DNA from 3 places in the Paenibacillus sp. V4I5 genome. Region 2 is predicted to be linked to each of the others. Evidence: riboswitches for the same ligand, from Rfam matches in the RefSeq annotation. Region 2 holds a riboswitch; each other region holds the start of a gene.
What was found. A riboswitch is a leader RNA that binds a small molecule or an ion and turns the genes downstream of it on or off. The one in region 2 is predicted to bind cyclic di-GMP.
Positions count from the first base shown of each region.

Region 1: another riboswitch for cyclic di-GMP. It lies ahead of QFZ78_RS21845 (putative bifunctional diguanylate cyclase/phosphodiesterase); the one in region 2 lies ahead of QFZ78_RS24075 (transglutaminase-like domain-containing protein).
Region 3: another riboswitch for cyclic di-GMP. It lies ahead of QFZ78_RS23200 (PilZ domain-containing protein); the one in region 2 lies ahead of QFZ78_RS24075 (transglutaminase-like domain-containing protein).

Region 1 covers NZ_JAUSZB010000002.1:4,353,939-4,361,347, reverse strand. The annotation lists gene QFZ78_RS21860 (S-layer homology domain-containing protein) at 1-378, shown strand, start outside; gene QFZ78_RS21855 (hypothetical protein) at 535-696, opposite strand; gene ilvA (threonine ammonia-lyase IlvA) at 864-2,120, shown strand; cyclic di-GMP riboswitch class I at 2,182-2,270, shown strand; gene QFZ78_RS21845 (putative bifunctional diguanylate cyclase/phosphodiesterase) at 2,358-3,896, shown strand; gene QFZ78_RS21840 (BMP family lipoprotein) at 4,153-5,226, shown strand; gene QFZ78_RS21835 (ABC transporter ATP-binding protein) at 5,356-6,897, shown strand; gene QFZ78_RS21830 (ABC transporter permease) at 6,890-7,409, shown strand, end outside.
Region 2 covers NZ_JAUSZB010000002.1:4,837,157-4,844,565, reverse strand. The annotation lists gene QFZ78_RS24080 (collagen binding domain-containing protein) at 1-2,166, opposite strand, end outside; gene QFZ78_RS24075 (transglutaminase-like domain-containing protein) at 2,366-3,178, opposite strand; cyclic di-GMP riboswitch class I at 3,192-3,279, opposite strand; gene QFZ78_RS24070 (class D sortase) at 3,359-4,060, opposite strand; gene spoIIE (stage II sporulation protein E) at 4,347-6,839, opposite strand; gene QFZ78_RS24060 (S1 domain-containing RNA-binding protein) at 7,168-7,409, opposite strand, start outside.
Region 3 covers NZ_JAUSZB010000002.1:4,641,115-4,648,523, reverse strand. The annotation lists gene spoIIR (stage II sporulation protein R) at 1-737, opposite strand, end outside; gene prmC (peptide chain release factor N(5)-glutamine methyltransferase) at 876-1,757, opposite strand; gene prfA (peptide chain release factor 1) at 1,757-2,833, opposite strand; gene ychF (redox-regulated ATPase YchF) at 2,868-3,968, opposite strand; gene QFZ78_RS23200 (PilZ domain-containing protein) at 4,047-4,781, opposite strand; cyclic di-GMP riboswitch class I at 4,885-4,971, opposite strand; gene tadA (tRNA adenosine(34) deaminase TadA) at 5,251-5,688, shown strand; gene QFZ78_RS38630 (DUF1697 domain-containing protein) at 5,827-5,907, opposite strand; tRNA gene QFZ78_RS23190 (tRNA-Arg) at 6,075-6,148, shown strand; gene QFZ78_RS23185 (stalk domain-containing protein) at 6,253-6,945, opposite strand.

The DNA.
Region 1 (7,409 bases), 480 kb from region 2:
TTTGCCGATGTGAGCAAATCTTCTCCTTATTTTGCGTATGTCGAAAATGCGGTTGATCGCGGTTTGCTAGATGTAGGTGCTGAATTTAATCCAGAAGCTGCGATGAATCGGGAAGAAATGGCACAGTTAATCGTGAAGGCGCTTGGCTACAAGAGCTTGACGAAGTTCGATGGGATCTTCAATGGCAATTTCGCAGATGCTGCTAAGCTTAAGAATGTTGGTGATGCAGCTATTGTGGTGGGGCTGAATATTATGTCTCTGAACGATGGACAATTTATACCTCAACAAGAAGTGACGAAAGCACAGGCGGCCAGTGCCTTCTACCGTTTCTTGCAAAGACGGTCTGAGCTGCAGGAGCAGCCTCGTTACTATTACTAAATAAGTGGTTGAGGGGAGTTGGCAAACACCTCTCCTAACAAATACAAGAAGCCTCTAATCCACTTGTTAGTGGGTTTGAGGCTTCTTGTGGTTGTGCTAGCTCCAGATGTGATCGTACCCTCATTGATGAGGACACAACACAACTTACGTCCTAGCTTAGAACATTGGAAATACATAACGAACTAGGAAATACAGAACACCGAAGATGATGACGATGTAAGCCGCATATTTGATGAAAGTAGAAGCAACTAAACTGGAATCCGATTTTTTCTCCACATGGCGTTCTTCGATATCGATATTGCGAGGCTGCGTCGACATTTGAATCACTCCTTTGAAGTTGTATTGCTATGTAATACCCTGCTGGGCATGAAGTGAAACATAGGATAAAGCTATACCAATATTATTTTCGTACAGGCGGGCAGAGTTGTGCTACAATAATCTTTAAAACTTTAATAGCACAATGTGGAGAAAGGAAGTAAGAGAAAATGGTTGTTTCCAGTAAAGTAGGTTTGGAAGATATTATTAGGGCCAATCATGTGCTCAGCAGGGTGATCGAACCATCGCCTTTGCAACGCAATGAGCTGCTCTCTAACTTGTATGAATGCAACGTTTATCTTAAACGTGAAGATATGCAAATTGTTCGTTCTTTCAAAATTCGCGGAGCGTATAACGTGATCCAAAGTTTAACACCGGAGGAACGCGAAGCGGGTGTCGTGTGTGCGAGCGCCGGCAATCATGCGCAGGGTGTGGCTTATTCCTGTAAACAGCTTGGTATTGAAGGAAAAATCTTCATGCCAACGACAACGCCTAGACAAAAGATTTCCCAAGTTAAGCTATTTGGCGGATCTTTTGTTGAAGTTATTCTCACAGGTGATTCATTCGATGATTCGTCTAACCATGCCAAAGCCTACTGTGCTCAAGAGAATAAGGTGTTCATACACCCCTTCGATGATGTCCGTACGATTGCCGGGCAAGGCACAGTTGGCCTCGAGATTTTGAATCAAATGCCCGAATCTCCTGATTTCATCTTCGCAACAATTGGTGGTGGTGGCCTTGCAGCGGGAGTTGCGACGTATGTGGATAGTGTTTCTCCACGTACACGTATTATCGGTGTTGAGCCAGAAGGCGCGGCAAGTATGACGGAAGCGCTCAAGCAGGGGAAGGTCGTGACCTTATCTACGATTGAGAAGTTTGTAGACGGCGCAGCTGTAAAGCAGGTCGGCGAGCTTACCTTTGACATTTGCAAAGAAAAGCTGGAGGATATCGTAATTGTTCCTTCCGGCAAGGAATGTACAACCATTCTGGAGCTTTACAACAATAACGCGATTGTCATTGAGCCCGCTGGCGCACTCCCGGTTTCAGCACTTGATACCTATCGGGAGCAGATTCGCGGTAAGAATGTAGTCTGCATCATCAGCGGCGGCAACAATGACATTGACCGTATGCAGCAGATTAAAGAAAGATCACTCGTGTATGAAGGCTTGAAGCACTACTTTATTCTTAATTTTCCGCAGCGTGCTGGGGCATTGCGCGAATTTCTAGAAGAAGTCTTAGGACCCACAGACGACATTACCCGATTTGAGTATACGAAAAAAAATAACAGGGACGATGCTCCGGCGCTGGTCGGCATTGAGCTCAAAAATAAAGATGATTATGAGGGGCTTATTGAGCGCCTATCCCAGAAGGATTATGGCTATATAGAAATAAATAAGGATCCCAAGCTCTTTAATTTGCTTATTTAAGGAAAATTAGCCAAATGCGGAATGGATATGATATAGTTAATTAGTCCCATGAATTCCCTTAATATCGTAAAGGCAAACTTATCGAAAGGTAAGGACGCAAAGCTGCAGGTCTAAGGTTGCCTTTGCAACAATGATGGCTGGGCTGCCGACAGGTTGCAGTTTACCTAGACAGGTACACCTACGGCTATTCCGATTCGGAATAGCCTTTTTTCTCATATCAGATAAGGAGGTTCAAGAATGAAAGGCATACTTTCTAAGTGGATACAGCATATGAAAGCGCAAACGTTGGTCTATCTGGGCGTGCTGGGCTTCTTTTTGTTGACCATTAATCTACTTGCTGCTTCTTCTTTCTCCTTTTCGCCTTACGTTTTCATTAGTATGCTTGTTCAAGCACTAATCTGTCTATTTTTTGCGAAGAGTGTAGGGCAACTGCTTCTTACTAGTAGAGAGCAGGAAGAAAAGAGCAAACAACTAGCCTTTCTGGCGTATCACGATACATTGACAGGATTACCCAATCGCCGATTGTTTAATGACCGACTGGAGCGGGCACTCCTGCATGCGCAACGCAATGAACAGCTGGCGGCTGTTATGTTCTTGGACATGGACCGATTCAAGGATGTCAACGATTCATTAGGTCATGCTTATGGTGATCGTTTAATTCGCCTTGCAGCAGAACGTTTGCTGAGCTGCCTGCGGGGGTCGGATACGGTGTACCGACAAGGTGGCGACGAGTTTACTATTTTACTAGAATCTTTTGCAAAGCCTGAAGATGCAAGAGTTGTAGCTTCCCGAATTCAAATGGCTCTGGAAGAGCCTTTTATCCTAGATGGAATGCCTGTAACCATAACAGCTAGTATTGGGATAGCATTGTATCCGTTAGACGGTATGCTGCCTGAGCAGCTCATGGCGTATGCAGATGAAGCGATGTATACGGCCAAAAACAGAGGACATAACCAGTTCCAATTCTATGCTTCTGACATCGATGCCATGGTGAAGAGCAAAGCTCACATGGAGAAAGAGCTTCGATCGGCCTTAGACAACAATCGGTTTGAAATCCTATATCAGCCTCAATATGAAATAACAAACCGGAAATTAATCGGAATGGAAGCGATCATTCATTGGAGCAAGGGAGACGCCCTCCTCGCATCCAGTATGGATTGGAAGAAAGCGGCCGAGGAAATGGGGTTCATGTTACCCATCGGGAAATGGGCTGTACGAACGGCATGCAGACAGATGAGAATCTGGCAGGATGAGGGCTACGCACCGCTGAGAATGACCCTAGCCGTAACGGCTTCACAGTTTAAAGATGAGCATTTTATTGAGGAAATTGCCGTTGTTTTGAAAGAGACAGGTATAGATCCGATGTTGGTGGAACTGGACCTTACGGAAAGTATCACATCTTCCAATGTACAAGAGGCTAGCGAGAAATTGATTATGCTGAAGAAGTTCGGTGTACGTATCGTTATGGATGACTTGTGTACAGGTTTATTTACACGAAGCGGGCTCGAAGGTATGCCGCTCGATAGCGTTAAATTGGATAGCACATTGATCCGGGATTTGGTAGACGACGATGAGAATCAGCTGCTGGCTGCTGCCATTATTCGTATGGCTCACCGTCTAGGTCTAAATTTAATTGCAAAAGGTGTCGAAACAGAGGAACAGCTGGAGCACTTAAGACTTTTGCAGTGTACGGAAGTGCAAGGAGTGCTGTTTAGCAGCCCTTTAGGACCCGAACAATTCCTGCGACTTATGAACGATAAAATTAACAAAGGGTAATCTAGATTTTATTAACCAGTGGTAGTATAATAAATAATTGGGGCTTGGAACCTATATTGTAGGGGCTTACAAAAAGACCATGTCAACTTGTATGACATAACGAATTATGTTATTTTGCTGGTGTATCGCTTTTCTCATAGGTTTCAAAATGATACACTCATCTATAGGCAGTCTTACATAATTTAACTAATTGTGGTCAACCTACAATGTGAGATTTCATGGTTTTAAATTAAATGATCTTATGGGGGTAATAATCATGAAGAAAATGCTTTCAACAGCTCTTATGGCTGTAACGGTTTCTGCATTAGCTCTTTCCGGCTGTGCCAAAAAAGAAGAAACGAAACCGGCGGCTTCAGCAACTCCGGCTACTACTGCAGCGGCAACAGCTTCAGCGGCGCCAAGCAACACCAGCGGTAAAGACTTCAAAATCGGAATGGTTACCGATATTGGTGGCGTCAACGATAAATCTTTTAACCAAAGCGCATGGGAAGGCTTGAAGGCTCTTGAGAAACAAACAGGAGCGAAAGTGAAAAACCTTGAATCTAAAGGCGATGCGGATTATACACCTAACTTAAACCAATTCGTTAAAGACGGTTACAACCTGACTTGGGGTATCGGCTTCTTGATGGGTGATGCACTTAAAACAGTAGCAACACAAAACCCAAATGCTAAATTAGCGATCATTGATAATGTTGTTGAAGCTCCAAACGTTGAGTCCGTAACGTTCTCAGAGCAAGAAGGTTCTTACCTTGTTGGTGTGGTTGCAGGTCTAACAACTAAATCGAACAAAATCGGTTTTGTTGGGGGTATCGACATCCCGGTTATCAAACGTTTTGAAGCTGGTTTCGTAGCTGGTGTTAAAGCGGTTAATCCAAATGCCAAAGTACAAATTAACTATACAGGCGCTTTCGATAAGCCTGACCTTGGTAAAGCAGCAGCAGCAACCATCTACAACGATGGCGCTGATGTCATTTTCCACGCAGCTGGTTCCACAGGTAATGGTGTGTTCAACGAAGCAAAAGACCGTGCGAAAAACGGTAAAAAAGTTTGGGTTATCGGCGTAGATAAAGATCAATCCCTTGAGTTCGGTGATGAAGTAACACTGACTTCCATGTTGAAACGTGTTGACACAGCGGTTGCTCGTGTATCCAAAGATGTTATTGACAACAAATTCCAAGGTGGTAAAGTCGTTACACTTGGTCTTAAAGACGATGGCGTAGGCCTTCCTGAAACTTCCAAGAAAAACGTAACACCTGAAATCTTGAAAAAAGTTGACGAGTTCAAAGCAAAAATTATTAGCGGCGAAATCAAAGTTCCTGAAAAACCTTAATGCAGGTATAAAAGTCGTAGCGGTTACGAACGATATGTGTACTTCTGTTCAAACAAGGCTAGTTATAATAACTAGCCTTGTTCTTTAGTTTTAGAGGTAATTAAAAAAATTGATCCTTAGGGTGATCTGATGAATGAAGTAGTCCCTGTTGTTGAACTTAGCAACATTACGAAGCGGTTTCCAGGAATAGTGGCGAATGATGCCATTAGCTTAAAGCTGATGAAGGGTGAAATTCATGCCTTGCTTGGCGAAAATGGTGCGGGTAAATCAACACTAATGAACATTGTGTTCGGACTTTATCAGCCGGATGAAGGCAATATTAAAGTGCAAGGCAAGGAAGTATTTATCGATAGCCCGAATCGTGCTATCGAGCTTGGCATTGGTATGGTGCATCAGCATTTCAAGCTGGTTCAACCATTTACCGTGACAGAAAACATCATTTTGGGTATGGAGCCCAAAAAAGGGTCCAAAATTGATTACAAAACAGCGCAAGACAAAGTACGCAAGTTATCGGAGCAATATGGTTTGCGTGTGGATCCAAAAGCGAGAATTGAAGATATCTCCGTCGGTATGCAGCAGCGTGTGGAAATATTGAAAACGCTGTATCGCGGCGCCGATATTCTTATTTTTGATGAGCCTACAGCAGTACTAACGCCGCAAGAGATTAGTGAATTGATGGTGATTATGCGCAATCTTGTGAAAGAGGGCAAATCCATCATTCTCATTACACATAAGCTGAAAGAAATTATGGAGATTGCCGATACCGTGACGATCATTCGTCGGGGCAAAGTGATTGATTCGTTGGAAATTTCGGAGACGAATCCACAGATTCTGGCGGAGAAGATGGTCGGGCGCGACGTTTCCTTCAAAGTGAACAAGCAGGAAGTGAAGCTTGGAGAACCCGTACTTCAGGTGAAAGAACTAGTTGCGCGTAACCAGCAGGGTTTGCCTGCTCTGAAGGGGCTTAACTTTGAGGTGAAAGCCGGAGAAATCCTGGGGATCGCCGGCGTTGATGGCAACGGGCAGAGTGAATTAATCGAGGCATTAACCGGGTTGCGTTCCATTGATAGCGGTCGTGTGCTGCTGATGGGAAGCGATATTACTAACCATACGCCGAGAGAAATCTCTGAGGCTGGATTGTCGCATATTCCTGAGGATCGGCACAAGCACGGACTCGTACTCGATTTTACAATGAGCGAAAACATGGTGCTGGAAACGTATTTTCATCCTGCCTATAACAAAGCTGGTTTCTTAAATTATGAAGCGATCGATCGCCATGCGGAAGCGTTAATTAAGCAGTTCGACGTTAGAACGCCAAGTATCTACAATAAAGCGCGATCCTTGTCGGGTGGTAATCAGCAAAAGGCGATTATTGCCAGGGAAATATACAAAAACCCCAATCTTCTCATTGCCGCGCAACCAACGCGGGGATTGGATGTCGGTGCAATCGAGTTCGTGCACCGTCAATTGATCGAGCAGCGGAACAAAGGCAAAGCGGTTTTGTTGATTTCTTTTGAGCTGGATGAAATTATGAATGTGTCGGATCGCATTGCCGTCATCTATGAAGGACAGATTGTGGGAGAAGTACTGCCGCAGGAGACGAACGATCAAGAGATTGGTTTGCTTATGGCTGGCAGTAAGCGCACAGAGAAAGGAGCTGCTCATGAATAAGGTTGCTCGTATTTTTACAAGTGAATCAGCGGTGAATCCGATCGTGGCGATTCTACTTGGGCTGTTATTCGGAGCGCTCGTTATGCTGGCAGGTGGATATAATCCGTTAGCTGCCTATGGAGCGTTATTTTCTCGGATTTTCGGTAATTCGTATGATATAGGGGAATCCATTCGTGCGATTACCCCTCTTATTTTGACGGGATTATCCGTTGCATTCGCATTTCGTACAGGCTTGTTTAATATCGGTGCCGAAGGGCAATTCGTCATGGGTATGACGGGGGCTACATTTATCGGTGTCAAATTGACAGGTCTTCCGTGGATTATTCATGCTCCGTTAGCTGTTATCGTCGGTGCACTTATTGGTGGATTGTGGGGAGCTATTGCGGGCTATTTGAAAGCAAAGCGTGGAGTTAATGAAGTTATTTCAACGATTATGTTGAACTGGATCGCTTTGTTCCTGTCGAATTATATTATTAATCAATTTCTTCTGGAGCCGAAGCAGCAGCGCTCCT
Region 2 (7,409 bases):
ACCGCTAAAGCTGACTTTATTCGAAACAGTTTCTTGATCATTAGCAGCAATGACAGATTGATATTCCAAGATGTAAGCTGCCGCAATCGGATTCACGAACTTTAATTCAAACGATTGCTTGCCGATATTATCCGTACGAATAACCAATGTGTAGTCTGTCCCCTTGGTTAATTCTGCGCCCTTCGTTATATTTCCATTCGAAGTAACAGACGTACCAAACAGATGGAAAGAATCCGGTATCAATATCTGATTGACTGATGGTGTATCGATGATTGCCGCGTCAGTTACGGTTGACTGACTTCGATTAATCGTAATTGTCCAAACAATCTTATCTCCACTCTGCAAACCGTTTTTACTAACATACTCTCCCCCATACGGGATGTTAACACTTGCTATGAGATCATTCGATGCAGGAAGATTACCATCAAATAATTTAGCCGAATTCTTAATGTTACCGCCAATAAGTTGACCATTCAGACTTGTTTTAAAGGTGATATAATACGGACCTGAAATTGTTTGTTTAAATGTTAGAATGAGCTTGTTATTAGCATCAACATTGTAATAATAGTTTTTAGGGTCTATAGCAACAGGGTCCATTGAAGGATTGCCATTTGGTGCGACTATCATGTTGTATACGGCAAGCGAATCCTTGACAAGCACTTGATTGGACTCTAGGAGATCCTCAACGACTGCTTCTGTAAGGATTTTCTTGTTGTTGTTGACCCCTACTGTCCAAGTCAGCTGTTTTAATAATGCGTCGTAGGATCCGTATTTAAACCCGTTGTTCTTCACTTCAGTCCTTATAACGAATTTTGCTGTTACTGTTTTGGATTGCTCTTTGTTAGTAGGATCTATCCAGTCTATTTTGGCCGAATTATTGAAATCAGTTGTGCTGTCAACAGATTGAATCCAATCTAAATTGAAATCGGTTTTGTAGCTAATCGTAACAGGTTCGGTAATAACATTAGTGAATGTCACTGTCAAGCCTACATCAGAAGCTACCGAATTGTCGAGCGTGTACTCTGCTGTACTTAGTGTAGTTACACCCTTTTTGATGACCAATGAACCCGGGATGAGATGAAGTCCTTTGTTCGGAAATGTATCGGTCACAACTACGCTGTTCATTCTCTGACTATCACCGTTAATCGTGATGTTCCACACTACTGTCTTAGCCTCGTAATCTACAGCTCCTAGAGTTTTGACAATCGCCAATTTGCTGATGGACTCTACAGTGACCGTTGCAGATGCATGGACAGGCGTCTTGTTGTTTCCTTTGAACGTTGCCGTATTTACAAATGACTCCTTGGAATCGTCAGTAATTGGCGTTGTGTATTGAATGCGGTAAGCAGTTTCAATAGGGCTATCTGCAAAACGGACTGAAAGAACGCTCCCCGCTGTACTCACCATATACTTGCTGCTATCCACCAGTCCTCCCTTGACAACAGAGCCGTCCAAACGTACATCCAAATGATAGACAGCTACTGTAACCGGAACTGACAACCCTACCGGTATGGGGTCCGTTACAACTGCTTCCTGAACGGAATCCAGCGCCTTGTTCACATCAATGGTCCAATCGATTTGCTTGGAATTAATACCCTGGGACACACCCGCTTTGCTTATTGTAGAAGTGACTGTGGGTTTGAAGTTGAGGTTAAACACCTGTTCTCCAGAATTAATCGGAATTGTAATAATTTGCGTGGTGCTTCCAGTAATCTGACTCTTATTGAATTGTGTGTTGAAGGTTAGAGTTCCTTGCACATTATTATAGCCTTCTATGAATTTATTAAATGTAATTAACACCCGATGGCTGTCTTTGTCGGCATAGAACGTTCCCACAAGATCATTACCCATCCTCAGTTCACCGTTGATGTGATTGAATAATAAAAATTGCTGCGGCAGTGTGAATGTAAATGTATCCCCGGCAAGGTAACCATGTCCGTTTGGCAAAGACCAGGTATAATCCAACTTCACTCTGGCACCTTGCTCGTAAACATTACCAGTCACCACTTCTCCTGCGCTGTTGTACACAGCCATCGTCACACTGTCGAGAATGTTGTTTGAAATTGTGTTTGCACTGGCCTTAGGCAAAAAGCCAATCCCGTAAATACTCTGCATAAAAATTAATAAGGTAATTAGCAGTGCACTCGTTTTTTTCTTCAACATCATTTCATACCTCCATTCATGGATCAATTTTTTATAGAGATTATTTATGTGTGCTACCTCCTATGACTTTGAAACAAAATGTATCATTATCAATGATATATGATACAAGATGTATTGTAAATATTGGGATTTATTGTTTTTCAACATGGAAAAGCACAAAAAAACCTGTTCTCAGCTATGAGATCAGGTTTCATCATTTCACTTAATATATTCTGGATATCTGATAATTAGAATCATTTTTTATGAGATCTATCGTTTCACCGGCTTGTATATGAACAGCGTCATACGTGGTATCGATCGTCACCCATTCCTTACTTTCCTTTAGGAAGACTTGATTCCACGCATGATAAGTATCTGGCGCATGACTTTCATACCCCATAACCAGACGAGTAGGAATCCCCTCGCTTCTTGCCATTGCCGCAAAAGTAGCTGCAAAGTCATAACAAATTCCGTTGGACGCTGCGTAGACCATATCCAGATTAGGTACGTAACTATCTGCTACCGTTTGGGGCTTTTCATAATCATACTGAAAATGTGTCGTGATATATCCATAAATAGCTCTTATTTTGTCGATATCTTTTTCTTTATCTCCAACTAATTGCCTAGCCTCAACGACCGCCTTCGATTCATTGTCCCAATCGATCAACGGAATGGACTGCAGAAATACGGCATTCTCGTCTTCCATTTCTAACTCTATTTGTTCTTGCGTAACAACTTTATATTTATTAGCTCCTATGGACTCTCCAATCAGTACTTTATACTGTCCGTTTCCAAGCTGCAAAGGGTACTGACCCCCTTCTTCGAAGGTGTAGTCATATTTGATATTTTCTCTCATGATTCGAACGAGAACTTTGGTTTTCTTGTTCTTATCGTTTGAATAATGAACCGAGATAATTCCTTTATTCAGAGCATCTTTATCTATCATGGATGGATTGGAAGCTGCAAATATCCCTTGTGGAGCAAGTGTAAATAGAAAACCTGCGATGATTGTTCGTATAATTGGCTTTTTAAACAAAAATAAATCCCCTTTCAGTAACTGGCTGCCAACTTAGTTCGGCTAAGGAAGGCCCTTTAGTTTTGCGTCTCTAGTTTTCGCTAGATTTGCCTTTATCGGAGGAACTCACCGACTCCCTATAATCACTATAGTGCAATCTTAACATAGGCTTGTCTCTCTGAATAGACAAAATATTACATTTTATTCCTTTGATTGCACCATGATTCCCTTAATGGCAATACGATGAGTAGGATTTTCCATAGGATGACAAGTTATTAGCGTAATCTCCCGATCTTTGCCGTTGCCTTTCAGCACCCAGACATCCTCTGGGAGGACATACTGTTTGTCCACAACTTTGTAGATATGCGTTTTGCTCCCTGTATTCACTTCTATGAAATCCCCTTCGGTGACCTCATCTAATCTATTAAAATTTTTCCCGTAAGTCAGGTTTCGATGACCCGCAATGGCATAATTGCCAACAGCGCCTGCTTTGCCTGTATTGGCAATACTAGCAACGGAAATCTTCAAATTATTCACGGTTGCATCTGTCAGTATAGGGAGCTTCAGATTAATTTTATCGATAATAAGGACACCCTCTGTATTCTTCTGCGGCAAAGTTACAGGCTTCGGTGTCGTTTTCATAGCCAAAGGGCTTGGCTGGCTGCTCGGCTGGCTGCTTGTCGGCAGAGCTTCCACTGCGGGACTGGAAGAAGGCACGACCAACCCTGCATCTGTCTCCTCCTCGATGTCAGAGGCTGTCTGATCCATATCTTGCAGATTTTCCTGCCATTGTTTCAAAATTTTGTTCTGCTGATAGCTCTCATAACGATCGTTTAACGTTGGATAGAGAAAAATGATAATCCCAAGAACGATAAATAACAGTGATAGCTTTTTTCTAATCACTAGTGGTACCACCTTTCTCTTCGATCTCATGCACCGAGGACTGTCTGAGCATGCTTAACATCATATAAAGCCCTGGCAACTTAGATTTATCGAAATCGCCAGATTTAGCATAATTAGTTAACAGACATATTTATAAGTTAATCATGCTTTGAATTCTAAGTGCAACCTATACGAAGTTAAAATTTTCCAGCTTAGAAATACGCAGCATTCGCTATGCTCTTAAGGGAATAACAGCACATAAAAAAGCCATAACAGCAAATGAGCTGTTATGGCTTCTATATCTCCATTAACTAACCGTCTTCGGACGCTCCATTCGCGTAATTCCTGGCCAGCGGAATGTAGCCCACTCGGGCTGCCGCTTCTCAATTCGTGCCACAACGACGGTCATATCATCTTGAATTTCGCCATGATGATGGCGGAAAATTCTTTCTAATAAACAGTCCGCAAAATCCTGCGGCATCGTGGTATCAATTTCCTGAATCATCCGCTTCATCCACATCTCTTTGTTTACCGCATGTCCCGGCGCATCGTAGATACCGTCTGTCATCATGACAAGGATATCACCCGATTGGAGTGGAATCGAGACCAGATCAACATCAATCTCGCTCAGGATGCCGACAGGCAGATTATTAGCCGAGATCGAAATCACTTCCGTCCCTCGCTTAATGAAGCTAGGGGTGGAACCAATTTTCATGAACGTTGTGTTTGCACTATACATGTCGATCAAGGCCATATCTACGGTTGCATACATCTCATCCGAAGATCGCAGCATCAATACTGAGTTAAGCGATTTGATCGCCAGCTTCTCGTCCATCCCTGACTGCAGCAGCTGCTGCAGGATGTTCAGAGCCGTCTGGCTCTCCGCCTGTGCTCGCTCGCCGTTGCCCATGCCGTCGCTAAGCGCCACGGCATATTTGCCATTGCCCAGCTCCACCGTGGAGAAGCTGTCGCCCGAGAAGAGGTCGCCTCCCTTGGCTGCGCCAGCGACCCCGGTCTCCACCTCGTATTCCTTGGCAGAGCCGAATACGACCGTGCTGTAACCCTCGCCGCGCGCATGCATTTCCTCGCGCATGACGGCGACGTTCTCGCCGATAATTTCGCTCAAGAGCGGCGCAATGATTTTCCGACATTCATCGAAGCCCTTCGTGTATTGATGAATGATCTCAATTTCGATATTTCCTTCATCCAAGGAAATGATATCGATGGTATGGATGGATAAGCCCAGCTCCTCCAGGGCATTACGAATTTGCTCTTCTTGAAGGAACAGTTCCTGCCCTTCCCGTTTAATCTCCTTGGCCAAGTCCTCCATTACTTGGGACACCCCTGAAAGCTGGTCAGCCACGAGATGCCGGCTATCCATAATCTGCTTTTTCCAATGCAAATCATTCTTGTACAAGCCATACTGCTGCTTCATCACATCCAGCACTTGATCCGTGCGAATACATACCTTCCTCCACTCCGGTGGAATATTCTTCTTCGTCATACTCTCCTTCATCTCAATTTGGGTCATCATATCGGTCATATACGTATAGGTTTGATAAAATTTCTGATCCCAGCACTGGCTCTTTTTCCAGCAGGAATCACAAGCCTTCTGCGCAACCGCATTCATGAAATGGCCAACATCCTCCTCCTTGCGGCTCACCGCATCATCGGTCGTCAACTGCTTAAAGCTGCGCGCCAGCTGGCGGAACACTTCAGAGAACTGTTCCACACGTCCTGCCGTAACATCACGAACCCGCTTCGCATAGTCCTGTTGGGATTTCAAATTTTCCTGCGTACCGGGTACATATTTAGCAAGCGTCAGAATCAGACTCCGCGGTGTCAACAGGAAGAGTGCAACAGCTGCAAGCGACTCCCATGTAGAGTTGATTACATTAGCCCCTGATCCCATATAGAAAGCAAGTATCGATGACCCTATCAGCATTCCGAATGCAACAGCCAATCGATTACCATCTTTGAGAAGCCCTGCTAACATCCCCGAGAAAGCCAGTAAACTCATTTGATAAACCGCATTGCTATTCGCAAGACTTAGGATTAATCCTGTAATGACTCCTACCGAGGCTCCGAAAGGCGCTCCTCCCACCAGCGCAAATAATAGAATTAAATACCGGGACAGCACATGTTCTACGGTGATTGGACCCACAACCCAGCTCACCGTTCCTGTCATCACAGAAGCTAACAAGATAATCAAACAAATAATTTCCTCATGTTTCAAATGATAGTTCTTACGGGTAAGCGTAAATACAGGAATAGCTTGAATAAAAATTAACGTCAGTACTAGACTTAGCAGTGCCTCAACGGAGACCATCATGAGCGTATACCAGCTTAAGTTCGAGACTACAAGCTCTGCAAAGAGCTGAACCAGCAAGGTTGAGCTGAATACAAGAAGCGGTGCTAAGGAAATATCGGAGCGTTCAAATTTCTCCAAAGCTTTTTGGATGAGTAAGAAAACGATGATCTCCGTAACAAGATAACCAGTATTCGAATTCAGCGAGAATAGGCTTCCAGCAAATGCAGCGACACCTACCCAATGTAAAAGATCTCTCCTTGTAAAATAAATGACAGCAATGAACGCAAGCGCAAACGGAGATAGCTGTTCCAAAATCATCGCACGACCGAGTAAGAAAGCCATCACGATGAGCAGTAAAGACCACTTCTTAGCTACGAAGGCTTGTACGAATCGATTCTCCACAGCAGCGCTATGTGCGCCCATCTTCGCTTTCTGCCACAATCCCGACCAACCGCCACCAATCACTGTGCTTAAGCTTCTTCTCTGCATGTTTTCGAACACCATCCATTCATTCCTTATTTGTTTCTCTAGTATAGAGACAATCTAGCAGAAAGTTTGTCAGAATGAGTTGATAGATTCAAAGAAATTTCCGACAAGCCGTGTTTGCTTTGTCACCATGCCTCAGCCCTTGCCTAGTCTCGTTTTACCATATAGAAAACGTTTCCAAAAGTCTGATTGCCTCGAACTTTCGCCCTGCGTATGGGGGAGATACCCGTAATTCCATGTCGATTGTTCTTTATGTTATTTTAACTATTTGACGTTTGGACAAAAAAATAACCACACTCGCCTAAGCGAATGTGGTTCGTTATTGCATCTATTAATCTCTTCTTCCGCCTCGGCCACCGCGTTTGGACTCGGTGTTCTTTTTCAAAGACGAAATCCGCTCTTCACTATCTTTAAGGAACCGAGATACTTTATCTTCGAACGAAAACGGTCTAGCTCCGCCTTGCTGCTTGTTAAAGCCGCCGCGACCACCACCACCGCCGCCTCGATTGAAGCCACCGCCGCCACCTGGACGACCGCCACCACCACCGGGACCACCGCTTGGAGGACCACTAC
Region 3 (7,409 bases), 200 kb from region 2:
ACCATTTCCCAGATAAAAAACTTAACTTGTGGCTGCTTAGCATCAACGGATTCCGTTTTTTCTTCCACTTGTGCATCCTTAACCTCTTTAGCGACAGGGTTAGACTTGTCAGGTTTAGCCGTAGGTGCAACTTTACTGTCTTTCTGTACTGATGTAGGTGTAGGAGATGACTTTACCTTTCCAACATCCTCTGTATTCGCTACAACAGCAGCCGATGCTACCGCTTCTCCAGATAAGGAATCCACGAAACATAATGGCGGAAACAACACACACCACCAGTTCTGACCTTCCCCCGTTCCAATCGTCACGCGCAGCGCTTCATATTCTCCCGCTGGGTACACTTCATTTCCGTACATTTTTGTTGGAAAAGGGACTTTACCGAGCTCAACTGTATGTGAATAGCTATAGCCACGTGCTTGAATCATTTGTCCAACTAGTATATCAAACTCGGGCAAGTGGGCTTTTACTACTTCTCTTGCGTCATCCAGCGATTGGGGTCCAACGACCCACTCCTGCATACGAGCAATAATAGCATCACGAATCTCGCGTTTCAACGCTTGATCCTGCGCCGAATCGGAGTTTGCTAGAATACGTAAGCGAATAGATTCTTCCGGTATCGTAGGCGAAATAACAGCCGCATTTGAACGATTCGATTCCCAACAAGTTATCATAACAATAAGTGCAAAAGCTACTAATAATAAAGATTTATAAGTTTGACGATTAGATCTCTTAACCATGAGGAAAAGCCCCTTTCCCTTCGCTTCTACTAGCCAGTATGGGCAATAAGAGGAGGAGCTAAACCTAGTAATCTATTTAAATTTGTGAAAAATGATAGAGTTGGAGTGTTCGTTCCTATTGCTACGAACTCCCACTATTTATAGTGATCTGATCGCGATCACATGGCGATCAATGCCCTGGAGATCCGACACGAACCGGATCTCGTCCCAGTCAGCGGCGGCGCGCAGCATCGCCGCCACAGCCTCCGCCTGCCGAATGCCCACCTCGAACCCGACCACAGTCGGGATTCGCGGCAGCTGCGGCAGCTGTGAGATCATCCGGCGGTACAGGTCGAGTCCCTCGACACCGCCGAATAAAGCCGTGTGCGGCTCAAACAGCCGCACCTCCGGCTGAAGCGCCGGCAGGTCGCCATCAGGGATATACGGTGGGTTAGACACCAGTATATCCGGCGCGATCCGGCGCGCAATAAAGGGCTCGAGAAGGTCCCCCTCGAGCCACTCCACCCGCGCAGCCACGCCGTGGCGCTGCGCATTCACGCGAGCCATCTCCAGCGCTGCCGCGGAGATATCGCTGGCCGCCACGCGCCACGCAGGGCGCGCGTGTGCCACAGTCACCGGGATCGCTCCGCTCCCGGTGCCCACATCCGCAAGCAGCGGAGCGCCTTGCGCGAACAAACGCGAGCCCTCGTGGAGCAAAGCTTCCACGAGCAGCTCCGTCTCCGGGCGCGGAATCAGCACGGCCGGGCTAACCGCAAAAGGAAGGCCGAAGAAATCCTGCTCGCCGATAATATACTGCACCGGCTCACCCGCGGCCTTCCGATCGACTAGCTGGCGCCATGTTTCCGCCAGCTCAACAGGAAACTGTTCCGGAAAACGGAACAGCAGCTCCGTCCGACTGCAGCTGAGCAAGTGCTGCAGCAGTAGTTCCACACAGGAAGCAGCCTCGGCTACACCGAGCTTCCCTAAAAAAGAAGAAGCCTCTACAAAGGCTTCTCTTAAACTCTTAGCAGCTGTCGACATCACATTGCCTGCTCCCCGTTATCCAAAGCATCGGACTGCGCTGCAATCGTGAGCGCCGAAACGATCTCTGCCATGTCACCATTAAGCACAGTTTCTAAGCGATGCAAAGTCAAACCAATACGGTGATCGGTAATCCGGCTTTGCGGGAAGTTATACGTACGAATCCGCTCGGAGCGGTCACCCGTACCAACCTTGCTTTTACGCTCGCCCGCATATTTCGCTTCCTCTTCCTCACGCATTTTATCGGAAATACGTGTACGAAGTACGCGAAGTGCTGACTCTTTATTCGAGTTCTGCGATTTCCCATCCTGACAAGTCGCTACGATACCCGTAGGTACATGCGTCACACGCACAGCGGATTTCGTCGTATTAACCGACTGACCGCCCGCTCCACTGGAACAGAATGTATCCACGCGAATATCCGCATCATGGATGACAATCTCTACATCTTCCGCTTCCGGCATAACCACTACCGTCGACGTTGAGGTATGGATACGTCCACCTGATTCCGTTACAGGAATTCGTTGTACACGGTGCGCCCCACTCTCATACTTCAACTTACTATAAGCGCCTTTACCGGTGATCATGAAAATAATCTCCTTAAACCCGCCCAAGTCGTTCACAGAAGCATCGAGTATCTCCGTTCTCCATCCTTGCGCGTCCGCATAGCGCGTATACATGCGATACAAATCACCCGCAAACAATGCAGCTTCGTCGCCGCCTGCCGCACCGCGAATTTCGACGATTACGTTCTTATCATCATTAGGGTCTTTAGGCATCATGAGCATTCTAAGTTGTTCTTCCAACTTGGCGGCTTGCTCGCTAAGCTCATCAATCTCCATTTTGACCATTTCACGCATTTCATCGTCCAGCTTTTCGTTTTGCATCACTTTCGCATCGGCCAGCTGTTCGCTCACACTCTTATATTCGTTATAAGCATCATATGCTTCTTGAAGATCAGATTGCTCTTTAGAATATTCTCTAAGCTTCTTCGTGTCACTCGTTACATCCGGGTCACACAACAGTTCGCTTAATTTATCATAGCGGTCCACAATGGACTGAAGTCGATCCAACATATCGGATCACTCCTTTCTTTACTTTTTTTATTAATTACACATTAAATCTGAAATGCATGACGTCTCCGTCATTCACCACGTACTCTTTACCTTCGAGACGCACTTGGCCTTTTTCTTTCGCACCATTCATCGAGCCTGCAGCTGCCAAATCATTATAAGAGACGACTTCAGCACGAATAAAACCACGTTCGAAATCGGTATGAATAACACCAGCCGCTTGAGGAGCTTTCGTTCCCTTGCGGATTGTCCATGCTCTTACTTCCTGTACCCCAGCTGTGAAATACGTGTACAAGCCAAGTTTTCTATAAGCTGCTTTAATCAATCTATTCAAGCCGGACTCTTGAAGTCCCAACTCTTCGAGGAACATCGCTTTTTCTTCTTCTTCCAACTCGGCGATTTCGGATTCAACCTTCGCACTGATCGATACCACTTCGTTGTTTTCGCTCTCAGCAAATTCTTTCACAATTTTAACAAAAGGATTTTCGTCTGCTGTTGCTACTTCATCTTCACTCACGTTTGCCGCATAAAGCACGGGTTTCATGGTCAATAAATGAAGATCGCGCACGAGAAGTTTCTCATCTTCGCTGAGATCCAAACTGCGTGCCGGTTTATCTGCATAAAGCGCTTCTTTAATACGCTCCAAACACTCCACTTCAGCAACAACCTTTTTGTCGCCGCCCTTGAGGTTTTTGCGCGAACGCTCAATCTTCTTCTCTACCGACTCAATATCTGCCAAAATTAATTCAAGGTTAATCGTTTCGATATCCCCGATCGGATCCACTTTACCGGAAACGTGGGTAATATTATCATCTTCAAAACAACGAACAACATGCACAATGGCATCCACTTCACGAATGTGTGCCAAAAATTTATTTCCAAGCCCTTCACCTTTGCTCGCGCCCTTTACCAAACCGGCAATATCAACGAATTCAAAGGCTGTCGGGACAATGCTCTTAGGCACAACGATCTCTACCAGCTTCTGCAATCTCTCGTCTGGTACTTCAACTACCCCAACATTCGGATCGATCGTACAAAACGGATAATTCGCAGATTCTGCCCCCGCCTGTGTAATTGCATTAAACAATGTCGATTTTCCTACGTTCGGTAGACCGACGATACCTGCTTTCAAAGCCATTGTAGTTACAACTCCTTAATTTTCGAAAATCATCCTTCTTATTATATAGCACTTGGAACGCAAAAAAAAGCCTGAAGGCTATTGATTCGCCGCAGACTTTTTTTCCGTTGCTCTTTTAAATTGCGCTTCCCGCTTCTGTACGAAGTAAGTTTCGATCTGATTCGTAAGGATAAAACCCCTTAAGGCATTGGTTTTCTCCTGTGGAATGTCGATATAACTTGCCCCGTAGTAGAAACCATTTTCAACCTTTTCTTTTCTTACAATTTCCATCGAACAAGGCATCGTAAAGCCCAAATCCAGTTCAACTTCGAGCTGTGAATGCTTTTGAACGATCTTATCAATCATAGAATTATCATTCATGGTAAATCCTAAGCCATTAATGGATATATTTTTAATTGAAATGCCAAGTGGATTTTCAAATTGATGTTTATTTCTTTTATTCATATCCTGAAGTCCGAATAAGAGACCTGTATGTTTCACATCCACACGTGGAAACTCCCGTTTTTCTGCGAATTTTTTACGATTTTCTGGTGGATTAATGACAATGACGGAGCCGAATTCTTTGGCAACAACGGTTGTATTCATCACAAACAAGCCGGATTTGGTATAAACCGTCATTTTCGCTTTATCACCAAGTTGAAAGACATCGTATTCCGGTAATTCCACCTCAATAATGTCTCCAAGTGCATAGGTTAGTACGCCAGTGGCTACGAAATCGTCCTTTCCCAACATAGCCTTACTATCGATTAGAACATCAGCGTCATATCCCTCCTTGCTTCCGTAATATTTCATAACGTTATACCCGTTGGCCATTATAATTAATACCTCTCCTTTTACTCAAGTTATTCCCTATATAAAAATAAACTGCCCCTTTATGTAGGAGCAGCCTATTACCTTAATCAAGAAAGCATCGATTTTCGGTAACCAGGCTGCCATAGTTCCAAAGAACCGTAGACCCTCAGCTTTGCGTCCTTGCTTTTCAACAAGTTTGCCATTTTCGAACCTTGCTATTTATTTCTACCTATTCTCGCTCTATATGGTCTAAAAGACCTACTAATATCTATCATTATACCTAGCACAGTTGCTATTATCAACAAAATTCCTTGCATAGCTGTTCTTTTTGTTGTATGTAATGTAGAAAGATTAAATATCCACAGCTTTTCAAGTTATCCACAAACCTATCCACAGGTTGTTAACAACGGAATGAATGTTCGATTGTTATGCACATGTGGATAACAATATATTAGCGAGGTGTCCCCCTGTGGATGAACATATCCCCTGGATGAAAGAAGCGATTCAAGAGGCTCTCAAAGCCGAAGCCATCCTAGAAGTACCGATTGGAGCGGTCGTGGTCCATCAAGGTCAAATCATTGGCCGAGGCTACAATTTGCGTGAAACAACCCTAGATCCTCTCGCTCATGCCGAAATGATCGCCATTAAACAAGCGAGCGAACATCTGCAAGCCTGGCGGCTTTTGGATTGCCAGCTCTACGTCACCCTAGAGCCTTGTCCGATGTGTGCGGGTGCGATTGTCCAATCGCGGATTCCTCAGGTTATCTACGGAACCATTGATCCGAAGGCTGGCTGCGCCGGAACGCTCATGAATTTGCTGCAGGAGGACCGGTTCAATCACCGTGTCGATGTCGTTAGTGGCGTCTTGCAAGAAGAGTGTTCGACGATGCTGACCCAATTTTTCCGTAAATTACGCGGTAAAGCTTAGAAGTTCCTGCATCTAATTCTGCGTCGCCGCTGCCAACTCAGCCAGTTTATTTATCGTACGCAAAATGACGGAAGGTGAAACACCTACGGCTTTGCTGATCTTCTGCTCGATACGCTGGCGCAGCGGTTCCTCCTCCTCCTACGACACAAACAAGACATTACCGGTTTGCAAATACGTTTGCACCTGAGCAAGTCCCGCTGCATCCAGTGTCTTTTTCAATCCGCCATCTTGATTTTGTTCTTTCCTCTACGTTAATAATTAAAGGAAATTAAATTTAATCCCTAACCTATTCTTCATTCAAATGAACATTCCTTGTCCCAAAGAAAAACCACCCTATTCAAAAGGTTGCGCCACGAAAGGCTTCGTGCTATCATAATTCTTACCTTGCGCCCGTAGCTCAGCAGGATAGAGCAACAGTTTCCTAAACTGTAGGCCGGATGTTCGAATCATCTCGGGCGCGTATACTTTCAAAAATCAAAGAAAACGCCAGGTAACGGTTATTAGCCGCTGACCTGGCGTTTATTGTTTTTTAGAAAATACACTGCCTTTAAATTGGATCTATTGTTAGGGGCAATGATTACTTTTTAAAGCTGCATTCATACTTTCTTTAAATTTGTTGATATATTGCTCAAACCCTTTGGAGTCCGAACTGCCGTTTCCGTTGTATGACTCTGCTGCATCTTGCATCTGTTTTGCGTAATTGGTCATAATTTCCCGACAAATAGGTCCTGAAACAGGTAATGTAGAAGTTGGTGTTGGTGTAGGGACCACTGGTAGCTTATTGGGAGTCGACATGTCTGTTGTATCGTTTATCTGCTGGAATCTCCACTTTTTTATATAATCAAACTCTGGTGTTTTGTTCTTGAGAAATTCCTCCGCATCCGTTCGATTTATTGCAATAAAACTCATGACTCTATTATTATGTATGGTACTTACAATCAGCATATCAGCGGGTGAATTGGCAACAAATCTAGATAGAAAGATGATATTATCGTTATTTTTATTTGAATCATTGGATAGTTCTAGATCTATTTTCATATATGGACCATGCTCATTGTAAATAAGTTGAACATTCTTGGCACTATGTTCTTTGGCTTTCGTGTTAAATGACTGAATGCTATTGGCATAGTCTTTTGTAGGATTAGGGAAAGTAAGGTCAACGTTATATTTCTCAGAATCCCACGTTACAGAGGCACCGGTTTGTTTCAATAGATAAAGTGGCACTAGGGTACGACCATCACGTAAAGTAGCTGGCACCTTCTACATGAAGCTCTTTTCCTCCAAACAAAACGTTAACGATTGGATTCGCCATTAAACTCACCGTGAATACTTGAAGCATTTACTACGCCAGCAAAGCAAAGAAACAAAAGAACGGTTGCAATCATTTTCTTTTTTGTCATATACATTAATCCCCTTTTTAAATTTAACGGAAAGTCAGTCTTTAGTATTTCGACATTTGGATATATATCCCTATTTACGGTTTTTTAAACACCAAAAGAACCTACCGCTTTCATGTTTCATGACGGCAGGCTCTTTTATATATCTACTAGTCGGTACAAACGGTCAGTCAACAGCTGCTTTCAATTTACAAGGCGCACCAGTTTCCATCAATCATCCATTTTTGTTAGAGAAATCATGAGGCACGGTAAGGAATATCCAGCCGATTTCCGCTCGTTGTCTTATTTTGCAAACATCCAGTCATAGCCTTGCCGCAATCGATG